Regions from separate parts of the Virgibacillus sp. GM2-2 genome, predicted to be linked through region 1. Evidence: a T-box and tRNA genes for the amino acid it is inferred to sense, from the RefSeq annotation. Region 1 holds a T-box; the other holds one or more tRNA genes.
What was found. A T-box is a leader RNA that pairs with one kind of tRNA and senses whether it is charged. The one in region 1 lies ahead of tyrS (tyrosine--tRNA ligase), so its partner is inferred to be a tRNA-Tyr.
Positions count from the first base shown of each region.

Region 1 (7,739 bases):
AATAAGGAATCCTCAGTCCGATACCAAGCAGTCGCTAGCCCCCTAAATTAGTTCGCACTTTACAGGTATTGTTACAAAAACAACAAGCTTTTATCATGTCTTCATTTCTTCCATGTCTTTTACAACACAATTTTTACCTGTATTCTTGGCTTTATATAACGCTTTGTCAGCTCGCACAAATAAATCCTTTACATCAACTTTCGTCGTCTTATCCCACGTCGCAACCCCACAGGATAATGTAACTTTGGGATCAGTAAAGTTCTCAGCCTGCTTTCTAATTTGAGTAGCAATATGCACCCCTTCATCGACAGTTGCATTGGATAAATAGATCGCTAACTCTTCTCCTCCCCATCTGGCAGGGATATCATTTTCTCCCGTATGTGCTTTAATAATGGAAGCCACTTGAATAATGACCTCGTCACCAATGTGGTGGCCATACGTATCATTAATTCTCTTAAAATCATCAATATCAAGGATAATTAATGTACCTCGTTCATCCTTCACTAAATCTGTTTCTATTTGTTCTTCTAAATGATTACGTGAATACAATTTCGTTAAATAGTCGGTTATTGCAACAGCCTTCAGCTTATCATTTAGTATAGAATTTGTGAGCGCTAACGTAAAATGCTGTACGAGTGATTGCATGAGTTTAAAGTGATCAAACGAAAAAGCATATTTGTTTTCATGTGTAATAATGATTACACCGTGAATCGTACCAGCGTGAAGCATAGGAATTGCCATCACAGAAGAAAAAGCAAAGTCTGATAGTTCAATTGTGTAATTTCCACTAAAGATTGCTTCTTTTTTACTCATTACTTGGTTGAATATAAAGTCAGCATGTTCTGCTCCATCGTTAGTAAAGAAATAGTTCGTACTTCCTGACAACACATTAACTAGATGGTTTTGTGTTTCACCTGTGTATACAAAGCCGACCTGTGAAGCGCCACTTGCTTCTATAATTTTGTTCCGTATGATGGTGGTTATTTCAACAATATTTAAATTTGAATTTAATGCATGAGTGGCGTCATTAATTAGTTTTAAATCTTCAACCAAATGCTTAGAATTTTCATATAGAATAGCACTCTCAATCGCCTTCCCAGCAATACTTGCTAGTTTTGCAGTAAATTCGATTTCTTTTTGCGGAAAATCCACTGCGCTTTCTGTTAACAATTGGAGAACGCCATAAACACCTTGTTTACCGCGTAAAGGAGCATATAAACAAGTTATTTTTTCCTTTAGACGATCTTCAAGCTGAATTTCACCAGTGATAAACGCTTGTGTGCTTACCCTTTTTGTTGCATCATCACTATACTCTATGGTTTTAATTGGTAAGTTTGACGATTCTTCTTCCTCGTAATCTTGTGAGAGCAAGATATTGTAATCAAATTGGGGATATAACGTATTCATTGCTTTTGTTAATTCGGTCAATATATTTTTTTTCGTAATAACTTCATAAAACTTTGTCGTTAAATCAAACAAGAAAGCATTTCTTTTTTCATTTTCCTTGTTTAAATTGTAATTATTTACGATGTTTAAAACATTTTCAATTTCATCTTTTATAATACGTAATAATTCGTTGGTAAATCGTTCATCTTCCAGTTGGTGCGCTAGTAATACGATAACATGTGGCTCAACTTCTATATCGAATGGTAAAATGCGAGCTGTTAATTCACTTTTCGTCTTAACTAGCAATTCAGTGGAATGTGTAATTTGATCAATTTCTGGAACCAATTCGTTATGATCTGTAATTTTCTCATACATCTGTTTCCAATGATTATAAGAATATGTAGCAACAATAGGTATTTCTAACAAATTCTGAATTCGTATAGAGATAGTTTTAAGTACTTTTCTATAGGAGTAATTTTCCAGCTTTAATAAGATTTCATAGCAGATATTTCTTATTTCTCCTTTTAGTTGATTGTAGTCTACCATCTATGATCACCTATCATCATATATATTTTATACATTTATAGTTAATGTCCCGATAAATTTTTGAATATTATAGATACATTATATAGCAAATAGGAGATTTTTCCTATAAAATCTTCTCAAAATATATTTTTCTTTTATTCGTGGATATAATAAAATCATTGACTTCTAAGCAGGAAACAGATATACTGTTCGTTGTGTAAAATAAAAAGGTAGCCTTTGTGAGCCGCCGCTTGTCATCATTTTGTTCCTCAAGATTTGAGGTGTATCGTGTAACTCTCTGCTGCTGGAGCGATGGTACATGAAAACATAATGAGCATCGGATAGGAACACGGTCTCTTATTTTATGCAAATAACATAAAAAGGAGGAAATGTCTTATGTCACGTTATACTGGATCAGTATGGAAGAAATCACGTCGTCTTGGCATTTCATTAACTGGAACTGGTAAGGAACTAGATAAACGCCCTTACGCTCCTGGTCAACATGGACCGAACCAAAGAAAGAAAATCTCTGAATACGGTTTGCAACAACAAGAGAAGCAAAAACTACGCTTCATGTATGGATTGAACGAACGTCAATTCCGTAACTTGTTCGATCAAGCTGGTAAACAAAAAGGTATTCATGGTGAAAACTTCATGATTCTTCTTGAATCTCGTCTTGATAACCTTGTTTATCGTGCAGGTCTTGCTCGTACACGCAGACAAGCTCGTCAGCTAGTAAACCACGGTCACGTAACAGTAGATGGTAAACGCGTTGATATTCCATCATACCGTATGAAGCCAGGTCAAGTATTTGGTTTACGTGAAAAATCACAAAAACTAGATATCGTTAAAGAAGCAATCGAAGTGAACAACTTTGTTCCTGATTATCTAACTTTCGATGCGGATAAACTGGAAGGAAGCTACTCTCGCTACCCAGAGCGTACTGAACTTCCTGCTGAAATTAATGAAGCGCTTATCGTAGAATTCTACTCTCGTTAAGTTATAACGAAAAACCTAGAAACCGTGTTTATACGGATTCTAGGTTTTTTATTTTGCGTCTAAGATCTCAGGTTTGTTGTTTTTGATATAAAATCAATAGACTAAGAACTATTTTGACAGAAAATAACCGATCGAGACATCGCACTCAGTCTCCGCGGAATAACACTTCTTCGAAAAAGAAAATCGAAAGAACCTAAAAAACACGATCCTGTCACAGATCGTGTTTTTACTTATTGAAAGCGAACTAAAAAGTATTTCTTCTTTCCCCGACGAATTATCGTAAACGTATCTTCAATTTGATCCTCAGCAGTTATCGTGTGCTGTAAATCCTGATTTCGTTCACCGTTGATGTAGATCGCTCCATTTTGAATATCTTCCCTCGCTTGACGTTTGGATGAAGAAATTTTCGCTTCGACGAGCAAATCGATTAATCCAATATTTTCTTTTTGTCTATTGTGTGTTGGGACATCTTTAAACCCTTGCTCAATCTCTTTCCCAGTTAAAGCTTTTAAATCACCACTAAACAAGGAAGCAGAGATTTTTTGTGCCTGTTCTACAGCTTCTTGACCATGTACTACTTTCGTAACTTCTTCAGCTAATCGTTTTTGCGCTAAGCGTTCTTCTGGTTTCTCATCAACTGCTTTTGTTAGTTGATCCACTTCATCTTGATCCAGGAACGTAAAGTATTGAATAAATTTAATCACATCGCGGTCATCTGTATTAAACCAAAATTGATAAAATTCATATGGCGTTGTTTTTTCAGGATCCAGCCATACAGCACCACCTGCAGTTTTTCCAAACTTAGTGCCATCAGCTTTAGTAATTAACGGAACAGTCAATCCAAACACATTAACTTCCTCATCCATATTTTCACGGGAACGACGGATTAATTCCATTCCAGCAGTAATATTCCCCCACTGGTCACTGCCACCGATTTGCAAGGTGCAATTTTCTTGCTCGTAAAGTTTGAGAAAGTCTAACGATTGAAGAATCATGTAGCTGAATTCAGTAAACGAAATTCCTTGTTCAATTCGAGCAGACACTGATTCTTTTGCAAGCATATAGTTAATGCCAAAATGCTTTCCTGCATCACGTAAAAAATCAATAACAGTCATGCTGGCTAACCAATCATGATTGTTTCTAGCAACTGCCGCATTTTCACCTTTATCAAATTCGAGTAAATGAGCCAACTGCTGCTTAATTTTTTCACTATATCCTTTTACCACATCATCACTATTTAACGAACGTTCGGATGAGCGACCACTCGGATCGCCGATCATTCCAGTTCCTCCACCAATCAAACCGATAGGCTTATGCCCCGCGCGTTGAAATCGTTTTAACATATACACTGGAACAAGATGACCAATGTGCAGACTATCACCAGTTGGGTCAAATCCACAGTAAACGGTAACCTGGTTCTCGTTTAAATGTTTTTCAAGTCCTTCGTAATCGGTTGTTTGATGCAACAATCCACGTCTTTCTAGCTCTTTTAATACTGACATTGTTACCACACTCCTATTTTAGTGTTAAAAAACTCGGCATTCGCCTCGCCCTTAATAGCGAATGCCGAAGTTTTTCTTATAAGGTCAACCACATTTTGTACTTTCTGACGTTGAAATAAAAAACTCCCGTCCCCTACATTGTAGAAAGGGACGAGAGTTGACTTCGCGGTACCACCCTTGTTGCATAGAAATGCCACTTTGGGTTTGTTAACGATGGGGTTTCACCGTTTTCTTATTCAAGAAAAAGCTCCAGATTGTAATTCGTTTACAAATATATGTCAGCTTCCACCACCCGCTAACTCTCTATAATAGGGATTTGCTCACTACTTCGATCCTTCAATGCATGTAATGATTTAATTATTATATATTTTTACCATACTTATAAAATAATTGCAATAACCTTATGCTTTTTAGTGGGAATAACAAATTTGCTTGCACAAGTCTTTTTCTTACAGTAACTCCAATCCAGCTTGCTAAAAATGCTTTAATTAACCCGACCACGATAAATGGATATACCCCTGATGCAAGTGCTTGAGACCAGGTTAAGTCTAGCACAAATTTCAACTGGATAGTTCCCATTATAAGTGTGATAATCATCCCCACTGTGTTAGCAATCATTGCCATTGTTATCGTAAATTTGCTTTTTTCCAAAATGAAACCTGTAGCATAAGCAGCTAAAATAAATCCAAAAATATACCCTCCTGTCGGACCGATCAATACATGTGCTCCACCACTAAAACCCGCAAATACTGGTGCTCCAACCGCCCCGACTGCTGCATAACAAATCATCGCAATAGCACCAAGTCTACTTCCAATGATTGTCGCCGTTATTCCAACTGCCAGCGTTTGACCACTTATTGGTACAAGCGGAAGCGGAACTTCTATCTGAGCCATAACTGCTGTAATTGCAGCAAACATAGCACAAATGACTAAATTTTTTACTTTCGAATTGTACTTCATTATTGTACTCCTCCTTTTATGTAAACCTAATAGAAAATAAGTTAACATAAAAGAACTAGTTTTGGAATCATTTCTTCAAAAGTTATTATTTTTACTAGATAACTAGTATGGTATAATATGGGGTGAATATTTAGGAGGTCTAATATGGATGAAATTAAAAAAGTATTAGATAAATCGTATAAAAAAGTCAAATCTCTCTGGGAGCAAGGAAAAATTCAACGCACCTCAAGGGTTACATATGATGTCACTTGGAATATTATCTTATTCTTTATCATTATTGGTGTTATTGGATTATTTTTTGCTGGCGGAGTTGGAGCTGGTTACTTTGCTTCTTTAGTAAAAGATGAACCTATACGAAGCTATGAAAGCATGAAAAAGGATATCTATAACTACGAAGAAACGTCGACAATATATTTTGCAGAAAATAAATATTTTGGAGATATTCGATCAGATATCATGCGTGAAGAGGTAAAACTCGAAAATGTTTCTGATACATTAATTAACGCAGTCATCGCTACTGAAGATCGAAATTTTAAAGAACATGAAGGTGTTGTTCCAAAAGCGATCTTACGTGCAGTTGTTCAAGAAGCAACAAATGCCGCTGTGAAAACAGGCGGTAGTACTTTAACGCAACAATTAATTAAAAATCAGATTCTTACGAACGAAGTTTCTTTTGAACGTAAAGCAAAAGAGATTTTACTAGCCTTACGTTTAGAAAGATTCTTTAAAAAAGATGAGATTTTAGAAGCATATCTTAATATAGTTCCATATGGTAGAGAAGCATCTGGACGAAACATTGCAGGAATTCAAACAGCAGCACAAGGAATTTTTGGTGTAGACGCTGCAGATTTGAATTTACCGCAATCAGCCTATCTTGCTGGGCTTCCACAGAGCCCGTCCTATTACACGCCATATAAAAATAGTGGTGGATTAAAAGAACCAGCAGCATTACAACCTGGCATTGATCGAATGAAAACAGTGTTAGACAGAATGTATGAGGCTGAATATATTACGAAAAAAGAATACGAAAAGGCTTTAAATTATGATATCACGAAAGATTTTATTACGAAATCAAATACACCGATGGAAAAGTATCCGTATTTGATGTTTGAAGCGGAAGCACGAGCAAAGAACATTTTAGCAGAGAAAATCGCGAAAGAAGACGGGTATACTGTCGAACAACTTGAAAAAGATGAAAAGCTAAAAGAAGAATACATGATTCGTGCAGATCGTGCTTTACGCCAAAACGGATATAAAATCCATACGACAATTGATAAAAAAACGTATGTTGCTTTTCAAGAAATTGTAAAGAACTATGATTACTATGGACCGAAAAGTGACTGGTATTGGACGGATCCGAAAACAGGAAAACGATATCATATCGTGGAGCCTGTTCAAACCGCTGGAATGCTAATAGAAAATGCAACAGGTAGAATTATTAGCTTTGTCGGTGGACGCGGCTACTCACAAGAAAATCAATTAAACTATGCGACAGAAGCAATTCGATCAAATGGTAGTACAATGAAACCATTACTTGATTATGCACCTGCTTTTGAAGAAGGTTTATTACAGCCAGCTAGTGTTTTAGATGACATTCCTACAACATATGGCTCGTATTCACCTGATAACTATACAACTAATTACCATGGACTTGTGACGGCTAGAAAAGCACTTGCCGAATCCTTTAACGTCCCTGCTATTCAAGTGTATAACATGCTAATGAATAGAGGAATTGGTCAAAAGTATATAGAAAAAATGGGCATTACTACCATTGGCGAAAAGGAATATAGTAACCTGGTACTTGGTATTGGAGCAACAACCTATGGTACAACTATTGAAGAAAATATAAATGCTTATGGAACTTTTGCAAATGGCGGTAAATTTGTAGATGCTTATATGATTGAAAAAATTACTACCAAAGATGGCAAAACTATCTATGAACACGAATCCAAGCCAGTAAAAGTATTCTCGCCACAAACTGCATACTTAACAACAGATATCTTAAGAGACGTTTTAGATTATGGTACAGCTACTTTCTTACAATCGCATATTGATATGTCAATAGATTGGGCCGGCAAATCTGGAACTTCGCAGGAGTGGAAAGATTCGTGGTTTGTTGGATACAATCCTAACGTAACTTTTGGCACATGGATAGGATATGATACACCGTCTAGTTTAAATGCATGTGACCCTAACTGTATGCGATACAACGAGCGAAATCTTTTACTCTGGTCTAAACTTATGAACAAAGCGATTGAAATCAACCCAGAGTTAATGGCTCCATCAAAAAACTTTGAGCGACCAGATGGAATCGTATCACGCAGTTACTGTGCTATTTCAGGGAATGCACCGTCAGACTTATGTAGT
Region 1 covers NZ_JBUZWC010000008.1:35,509-43,247, reverse strand. Annotated here, with positions in the region: gene ACY9Z2_RS11135 (sensor domain-containing diguanylate cyclase) at 94-1,932, opposite strand; gene rpsD (30S ribosomal protein S4) at 2,308-2,910, shown strand; gene tyrS (tyrosine--tRNA ligase) at 3,141-4,412, opposite strand; T-box leader at 4,556-4,761, opposite strand; gene ACY9Z2_RS11120 (biotin transporter BioY) at 4,773-5,372, opposite strand; gene ACY9Z2_RS11115 (transglycosylase domain-containing protein) at 5,517-7,739, shown strand, end outside.

Region 2 (7,739 bases), on a different contig from region 1:
CAAAATATGTACTCTATTATTCGAACCCCATTTTATTTTTTGTTTGAAGCATCTTATTCTTAAATTTTAATACAATAAAAGATTCTGGCACAACTCCATCCCATATATAAGTGGCATCTTCTACATACTCTACTTCCTTTCCAGATTGCGATTCTCCTCCATAAGAATCTGGTGGCCCTAGAAGTTCAATGACATCATCAAAAGTCATACTATTATCCAACTGATTAAATTCCTCTAGTGTTACCAATCCTAGATCTTCTTTGGTCTCTTTCTGTGAGCAACCAACCAATACTACAATAAAAACAAATCCAATCACTAACAATTTGTACCAATTCATAAAGTGTCCCCCTCGTTTTAGTTATTATATTTACGATTAAGTTGTAATAAAGTTTCGCGAAATTTTCATTAAATTAAAAAAACAAGTATTATCTCCCTTGAACGAAGTAATACTTGTTTTTTATAAAGTAATAAATATATTAAGTGAAAGTGGCTTAATACCGTTTTTCAACCAATCCCTTTTTACACGTTCAGCCGCTTCCTCGCCATCAAAAAACGCAATACCACAATCTCCACCGCCAGCACCAGATGGTTTCCCAGCACCACCATGTTTTTCAGCAATGTCGGCTAATTGTTTCAACAATGTTGTTTCAATTGGCGCATCCGCATGGGTGCCTAACTCCGCTAGCGCCTTTCTATTAGCTGTAATTCCTTCGAGCACTAGTAGACTGTTGTTCGTTTCTACACCTGTCATAATCAATCCAACAGCATTTGATGATTGTACAATAAACTGCTCATACAATTCTGGTGAGGAGATCTTAAGTTTGTTAATTTTTTTTATAAAGTCCTTCGTCGAAGCCGGGCTGCCTGTCCATCCAATCAACATTTGAACATTATCTGGTAATGAAATTGCTTCTACAGATAGATATGGCCAATTTTGATTTACCAAATCAACTATTGTGGATGATGCACGATACGCATCTTTTAACCAATCCGCCTGAAAAGACGTATAAGCAACCATTCCCCCATACGAAGAGGCAGCAACATCTGCACCCGATCCGCTTCCTTGAGTCTCCACATGTGCAATTGCAGCAAGTTTAAATAGTATTTCTGAAGGACAAGGTATCTTGTGGTATTTCAAAACCGCCTTTACAACTGCAGTAACAACCGCGGCACTCGAACCCAATCCATATTTAATACCCGATTCATCATCTAGCTCACTATTAATTGTTAAATCGAATGCCTCCAGTGAATTCCCTTGTTCCATAATGTAGCGACACACGATATCCATCGCATTTTCAACAAAATTTACCCGCGAATCCTTCGTTTTAATATGTATTTTTTCACTATTGACTTCCCATGGTATATTTTCAAGTCCTAACTTCGGAAGAGAAACCCGATTCTCACTAGCACTACATATCGTAGTATAAACAAAACGATCAACAGCCGTTACTATTGATCGTTGATGGGCTTCTAATATTGCATACTCGCCTGCTATCATTAATTTACCTGGGACCTTGATTGTCATTGACTCGTTTGTCACTATTTTCATCCCCTAGCTATAGGTGACTCCTTGACCTGATCGACTTAAAATGACTTTCGTAACACCAGGTATTTCACGGAGCGTTTGTTCAATTACTACCTCGTTTTCAGGCTGGTATAAAACTTTTACATTGGGACCAGCATCGATTGTAAAATATGCTGGTATGCCTTTTTCACGTAAAGCTTGAACGGTTTGCATAACCGTCATCGTCGTATCATGCCAATACGTAAATGGTGGATTTGCACCAAGTGTTGTGGCATGCATTTTTTGACAATTTGCTTCAGCAACAGAACCCAATTTATCAAAATCACGTTCCTGGATTGCTTCTTTAATAGTTGCCAGATCAGTTGGAATCGCATCAACCCAGCCCGGATAGAATGGAGAAGTTTCTACCGTTCGGCGCATACCAACACGACTGGAAACCTTTTTCATTTTTGAAGATAAAACCACCGCTGCAACACGCACATCCCAATGATTTTGTGGTGCAACTGGCACAGCATAGGAATCAGACCCGTCTTCGAGTTTGCCCTGTTCCCATTCAACAAAACCACCGTAGATGGAACGACATGCTGATCCAGAACCGCGACGTGTTAATCGAGACAGAGTTGCATCATCAACCTCTAATCCCAGTGCACGCGTTGCTGCTGCTGCAAGTGCAGCAAACCCTGAAGCCGATGAAGCAAAACCTGCCGCAGTTGGCACTGCATTCGTAGACCTTACTTCAGCATAAAGGTTCTGTTTTCCAGCAAAATCTCGTATCAAATCAAGGTATTTTGTAACTTTTATATATTGATCACCCTGAATTAATTCATTATCAAGGTAAAATACATCCTCCGTAAGATCCGTTTTAAATGTAACTGTTGTTTCTGTATAAAACGCATCTAACGTTAACGAAAGGCTATTATTCATTGGTAAAATCAACGACTCATCGCGCTTTCCCCAATATTTAATTAAGGCAATGTTGGTATGTGCCTTTGCCGTTGCTTTCATCCATAATCCCCATTTCTACCTTCAGTTCCTAATTGTGCTTTCGTAAAACAAATGGCCAGACAGCATGAGCACCAAAGCTTTTTAGCTTTTCACATAAATGCTTCGAGTGTGCCTCATTACGGGCTAAAGCTATAATGCAACCTCCGTTACCGCCACCAGTTAACTTTGCACCAAGAGCACCTTCCTGACGCGCAACATAAATAAGCCGATTAAGTCCCGCATCACTCACTCCAAGAGCTTCTAATTCTTTTTGTGCTTCATTTAATGTTTTACCTAAAATTTGTTTGCTGGCCTTCTCTAACGCTCTTCTAGCTTGATGCGTTATTTCGCCAATTCGGTCAAGACTAGCTTGAATTTTCTTCGGTGCAGACTTAAGTAGATCTGCTACTGATTCTACCGCTAACCTCGTATCACCTTTTCTTCCTGAATCAGCCACAATGAAATGAAAGTCTGTTTTCGGCTTAATAAAATGAAAAGGTCGATCTTTTTCATACCAAACTGGTGATTCTGAGGTTATCGTAAGTGTATCTATTCCACTAGGAGAACCGTGTGCAAATGTTTCCGAAATATTTGCGAGCATTAATAACGTTTCCTCTGTGAGTTCCTCATCTGCGTACGCAAATATGGACCGTATAACGGCTATTGCAACTGACGCACTAGAACCTAACCCTTTTCCGGGTGGAATTGACGATTTAATTCGTATCAATAAATCGCGGTGTGGTATTTCCAGATGATCGAGTGTGGCTGTAATACAGTTTACCAATCCGTCTAAAGCATCTGGTGCCTTGTTAATTGGACCATGGTAAAATGTACTGTCAATTTTCACTGCACCTGGAACATTATCTACCAATGCTTCTATTCCTACCAATGGAAAAGGAATAGCTATTGCTGGTTGTCCGTGTACAACCGCATGCTCGCCAATTAAAATTAGTTTACTATGAGCTATCCCAATAGCTGTTTGTTCTGAAGTTGTTGCTTTCTCTACACTCATTTTTTACTCTTTTCCACCAATTCTTTAGCTTTCCCTACACGGATATCTTTTTCATTAATCAATTGTTCAGCAATGATATCAATCAGCTCTCCTTTAGCCCCTGCTGCCATCGCAACAGAGCGAGAATGTAAAGCCATATGACCCTTCTGAATACCATCCGTCACCAAAGCCTTTAAAGCTCCTAAATTTTGCGCTAGACCCACAGATACAATTACCTGTGCCAACTCTTCTGCAGACTCTATTCCTAATATCTTATGCGCAATTTGTGATATTGGGTGAACCCGAATAGATCCTCCAACAGTTCCAACAGACATTGGTAATTCTAGTTCACCTACAAGGTTACCCTTATCATCTACATACCATTCTGTCATCGAACTATATTTTCCAAAGCGTGCTGCATACGCATGTGCACCAGCTTCCACCGCGCGCCAATCATTTCCGGTGGCAATAACAATCGGATCAATACCATTCATAATACCTTTATTGTGTGTTACTGCACGGTAAGGGTCTGATGCCGCAAATTCATAGGCATGTACTACTCCATCCCGAACCTCTTCTCCCGAGAAGTCCCCGGTCTCCAATAAATTCGGTGGTATAACACATTTAGCACGAGCAACACATCTATCAGCAAGGTTAGAAAGAATTCGTAAATAAACTTTCCCTTTTGTTAAATCCTCTACTACCGGAGCAAGTGCTTCCACCATCGTATTAATAATGTTTGCACCCATTGCATCACACGTATCTATATACAAATGCAATACGAGCATTTGGCCATATTTAGAGCCTGATTCGTCGTTCAACATACGTACTTCTAGATCCTGTGCACCGCCACCTCTTGAAACGATGCTCGGGTATGCAGCGTTTGCACCCTCAAGAAGCATTTCTTTTTCCTTCAAAAGTGCTTCTTTAGCAAAATTAAAATCAGGGCATCCTACAACCTGAATTTGGCCAATCATTACTCTACCAGAAGATTCCGTTGTAAAACCGCCAGCATTACGAACAATCTTAGCAATATAACTAGCGGACGCTACTACAGATGGTTCTTCAATAGCCATTGGCACTACATAGTCTTTCCCGTTAATAAGAAAGTTCAATCCTAACCCTAATGGCAACTGATATGTGCCAATCACATTTTCTATCATATTATTAGCCGTATCCAAGGTTAAAGGATTTGTAGAAGAAAGATGTTCCGATTCCGCTTCGGTCAAGTCTGCTTGCTCAGCAAGTAATTTTCTTCGCTCTTCTACACTCATATTATAAAAACCAGGAATTCTAGAAGTACTCATACAAATCATCCTTTTGGGTATCAAAATATATAATAATTATTTAGCTTAATTTTATTGTTATGATAATAATTTTCCTCTATCTATTATGTAAAAAAATAGCGCAAAATGCAAATAAACAAGGTTGTTTACTACAAACGACCTTGTTCATTACAATTATACTATGTATTATATCTCAATGCCAGTGTTCTTTTTGATGTAAATGGTGAGCCATGAAGGATTCGAACCTTCGACCCTCTGATTAAAAGTCAGATGCTCTACCGACTGAGCTAATGGCTCGTTTATTTCTGATTTTTCTTTTAGAATACTTGTCTTATTTGCACTTATGCAATAAGAAAGGATTTATACTTTCTTACCTGCCAAAAAAGGGCCTAAAATACAAAAACCACGTCATATCGTGGTAAGTTTGATACACAGGGTAAAAATTATAAATGGCTGGGCTACCAGGATTCGAACCTGGGAATGACGGGATCAAAACCCGCTGCCTTACCGCTTGGCTATAGCCCATCAAAAAAATAAAGTGGTGGAGGGGGGCAGATTCGAACTGCCGAACCCTGAGGGAGCGGATTTACAGTCCGCCGCGTTTAGCCACTTCGCTACCCCTCCATATAATTTCCAAAAACGTAAAAGTTATACATAAAAAAATGGTGCCGGCCAGAGGACTTGAACCCCCAACCTACTGATTACAAGTCAGTTGCTCTACCAGTTGAGCTAGGCCGGCTAAATGGTGGAGGATGCAGGGCTCGAACCTGCGACCCCCTGCTTGTAAGGCAGGTGCTCTCCCAGCTGAGCTAATCCTCCAGATAATGGTGACCCGTACGGGATTCGAACCCGTGTTACCGCCGTGAAAGGGCGGTGTCTTAACCGCTTGACCAACGGGCCTAGAGTTAACTTTTTGATATGTAATGTCAAAAACCAACGAATTTTATTATATACAGATTCTCTCTCTTTGTAAAGAGGAATTCTACTTTTTTCTACTTTTTTTTAGCATTTATTTCTCTTTTGCTATTAACACATGCTTTTTAGTCTTAACAATTGAATTTATTATATACAGATTGATACTATTAATGAAAGAAAAAAGTACTTTTTACGAAGGTGGTTCTTATGAAAGTTGTTAATAATATAACAGAGTTAATCGGTGAAACACCCATTGTAAAGCTAAATAAACTTGTACCCACTGAATCTGCAGATGTCTACGTTAAATTAGAGTTGCAAAATCCTACTAGAAGTGTAAAAGATCGTGCTGCTTTTAATATGATAAAGAAGGCTGAAGAACAAGGGATTATCAAACCTGGAGATACGATCATTGAACCAACAAGCGGGAATACCGGTATCGGTCTTGCTATGAATGCAGCTGCAAAGGGCTACCGAGCAATACTAGTAATGCCAGATACAAGTACCAAAGAGCGCATTTCTTTATTGAAAGCCTACGGTGCAGAAATTGTTCTTACTCCAAGCGAAGAAAAAATGCCTGGAGCAATTAAAAAAGCAAAAGAATTAAAACAAAAGATACCAGGGAGCTTCATTCCTCAGCAGTTTGAGAATCCAGCAAATCCCGATATTCACAGAACAACAACCGCGTTAGAAATTTATGAACAAATGGAAGGCAAACTGGATGCATTTATTGCAACCGCCGGCACTGGCGGCACAATTACTGGAGTTGGTGAAACATTAAAGGAAAAAATCCCAAATCTTTATATTGCAGTTGCTGAACCAAAAGGATCTCCTGTCCTGTCCGGGGGCAAACCTGGGAAACACAAATTAGTTGGTACTAGTCCTGGTTTTATTCCAGAAATACTTAATACCGATATCTTTGATGAAATACAACAAATTGCAGACGAAGACGCAATTGAGATGTTTAAACGCATACCTAGGGAAGAAGGTCTATTCGTAGGACTATCCGGTGCAGCAGCGATTTTCACCGCCTTAGACATCGCCCAGAAACTTGGTAAAGAAAAAAAAGTTCTTTGTGTAGCACCAGATACTGGAGAACGATACCTTAGCATGAATTTATTCGATCATTAATAAAAAAGCAATTCATTGTTCTATGCCAATGAATTGCTTTTTTCTATGTATTCGTTAACGCTACAAACCATATTATTACAACTGCAGGTACTGATGTATAGAGTGCAATAGATGGTTTAAAAACCTTTTTCTTAATAAGAAAGATAGTTAATAATATCTCAAAAATAGTAACTACAATTGCAACAATTACTAACATCGGTATTTCACTTGTCATCTTCATATCCCCCTCTATTTTTCATATTCCTTCTCAATTATAACAAAGATTGGAAAAAATTCTCACGAGAATTTAAAGCGTGTTTTTTAAAAAATTTTGATTCGCACAAAAATGTATACACTTGTAACCAAAAAGGCGAACTGGAGACTGCTCAGTAGCGGACACAGAGGGCGCTATTTATACTTTCCGCACATGTTTTATGGGTTAATAGGACACAGGATACCTTATTTAAGTAAAATGGCGATGAAATCACTTCTTTTTGCTGCATAACGGATCCTGAGTCCGCGAACAGATGCATTTGCCCCAATTTTGCACGAATAAGGGATCTGGTGTCCGCTTATCCCAAATTTGCTTATATTACGCACCTCTGGAATCCTGAACATTGCATAGAACACTCTACAAAAACGTGAATTTTAGTAGATAAAGCACTTGTGCCTTGAATAGCGAAAGCGACTGTCCACCGTGAAAATCAACTTGTTGCAGTCACTCCAGATTAAAAAAAACATAATTAAAAAAGCAATAAAAAAAAACACCTAGCACTTAAAAAGTGTTAGATGTTTAATAAAGAGCTTCCAAGCGGACTTGAACCGCTGACCCCCACCTTACCATGGTGGTGCTCTACCAGCTGAGCTATGGAAGCGTATGTATGGCTCCACAGGTAGGATTCGAACCTACGACCGATCGGTTAACAGCCGA
Region 2 covers NZ_JBUZWC010000011.1:6-7,744, reverse strand. Annotated here, with positions in the region: gene ACY9Z2_RS13055 (hypothetical protein) at 17-337, opposite strand; gene ACY9Z2_RS13050 (phosphomevalonate kinase) at 458-1,549, opposite strand; gene mvaD (diphosphomevalonate decarboxylase) at 1,553-2,530, opposite strand; gene mvk (mevalonate kinase) at 2,559-3,521, opposite strand; gene ACY9Z2_RS13035 (hydroxymethylglutaryl-CoA reductase, degradative) at 3,518-4,807, opposite strand; tRNA gene ACY9Z2_RS13030 (tRNA-Lys) at 5,008-5,083, opposite strand; tRNA gene ACY9Z2_RS13025 (tRNA-Gln) at 5,237-5,311, opposite strand; tRNA gene ACY9Z2_RS13020 (tRNA-Tyr) at 5,326-5,410, opposite strand; tRNA gene ACY9Z2_RS13015 (tRNA-Thr) at 5,450-5,525, opposite strand; tRNA gene ACY9Z2_RS13010 (tRNA-Val) at 5,530-5,605, opposite strand; tRNA gene ACY9Z2_RS13005 (tRNA-Glu) at 5,612-5,686, opposite strand; gene cysK (cysteine synthase A) at 5,909-6,829, shown strand; gene ACY9Z2_RS12995 (hypothetical protein) at 6,873-7,043, opposite strand; tRNA gene ACY9Z2_RS12990 (tRNA-Thr) at 7,611-7,683, opposite strand.
Region 2: it has a tRNA-Tyr gene. The T-box ahead of tyrS (tyrosine--tRNA ligase) is inferred to sense a tRNA for this amino acid. The anticodon was not compared.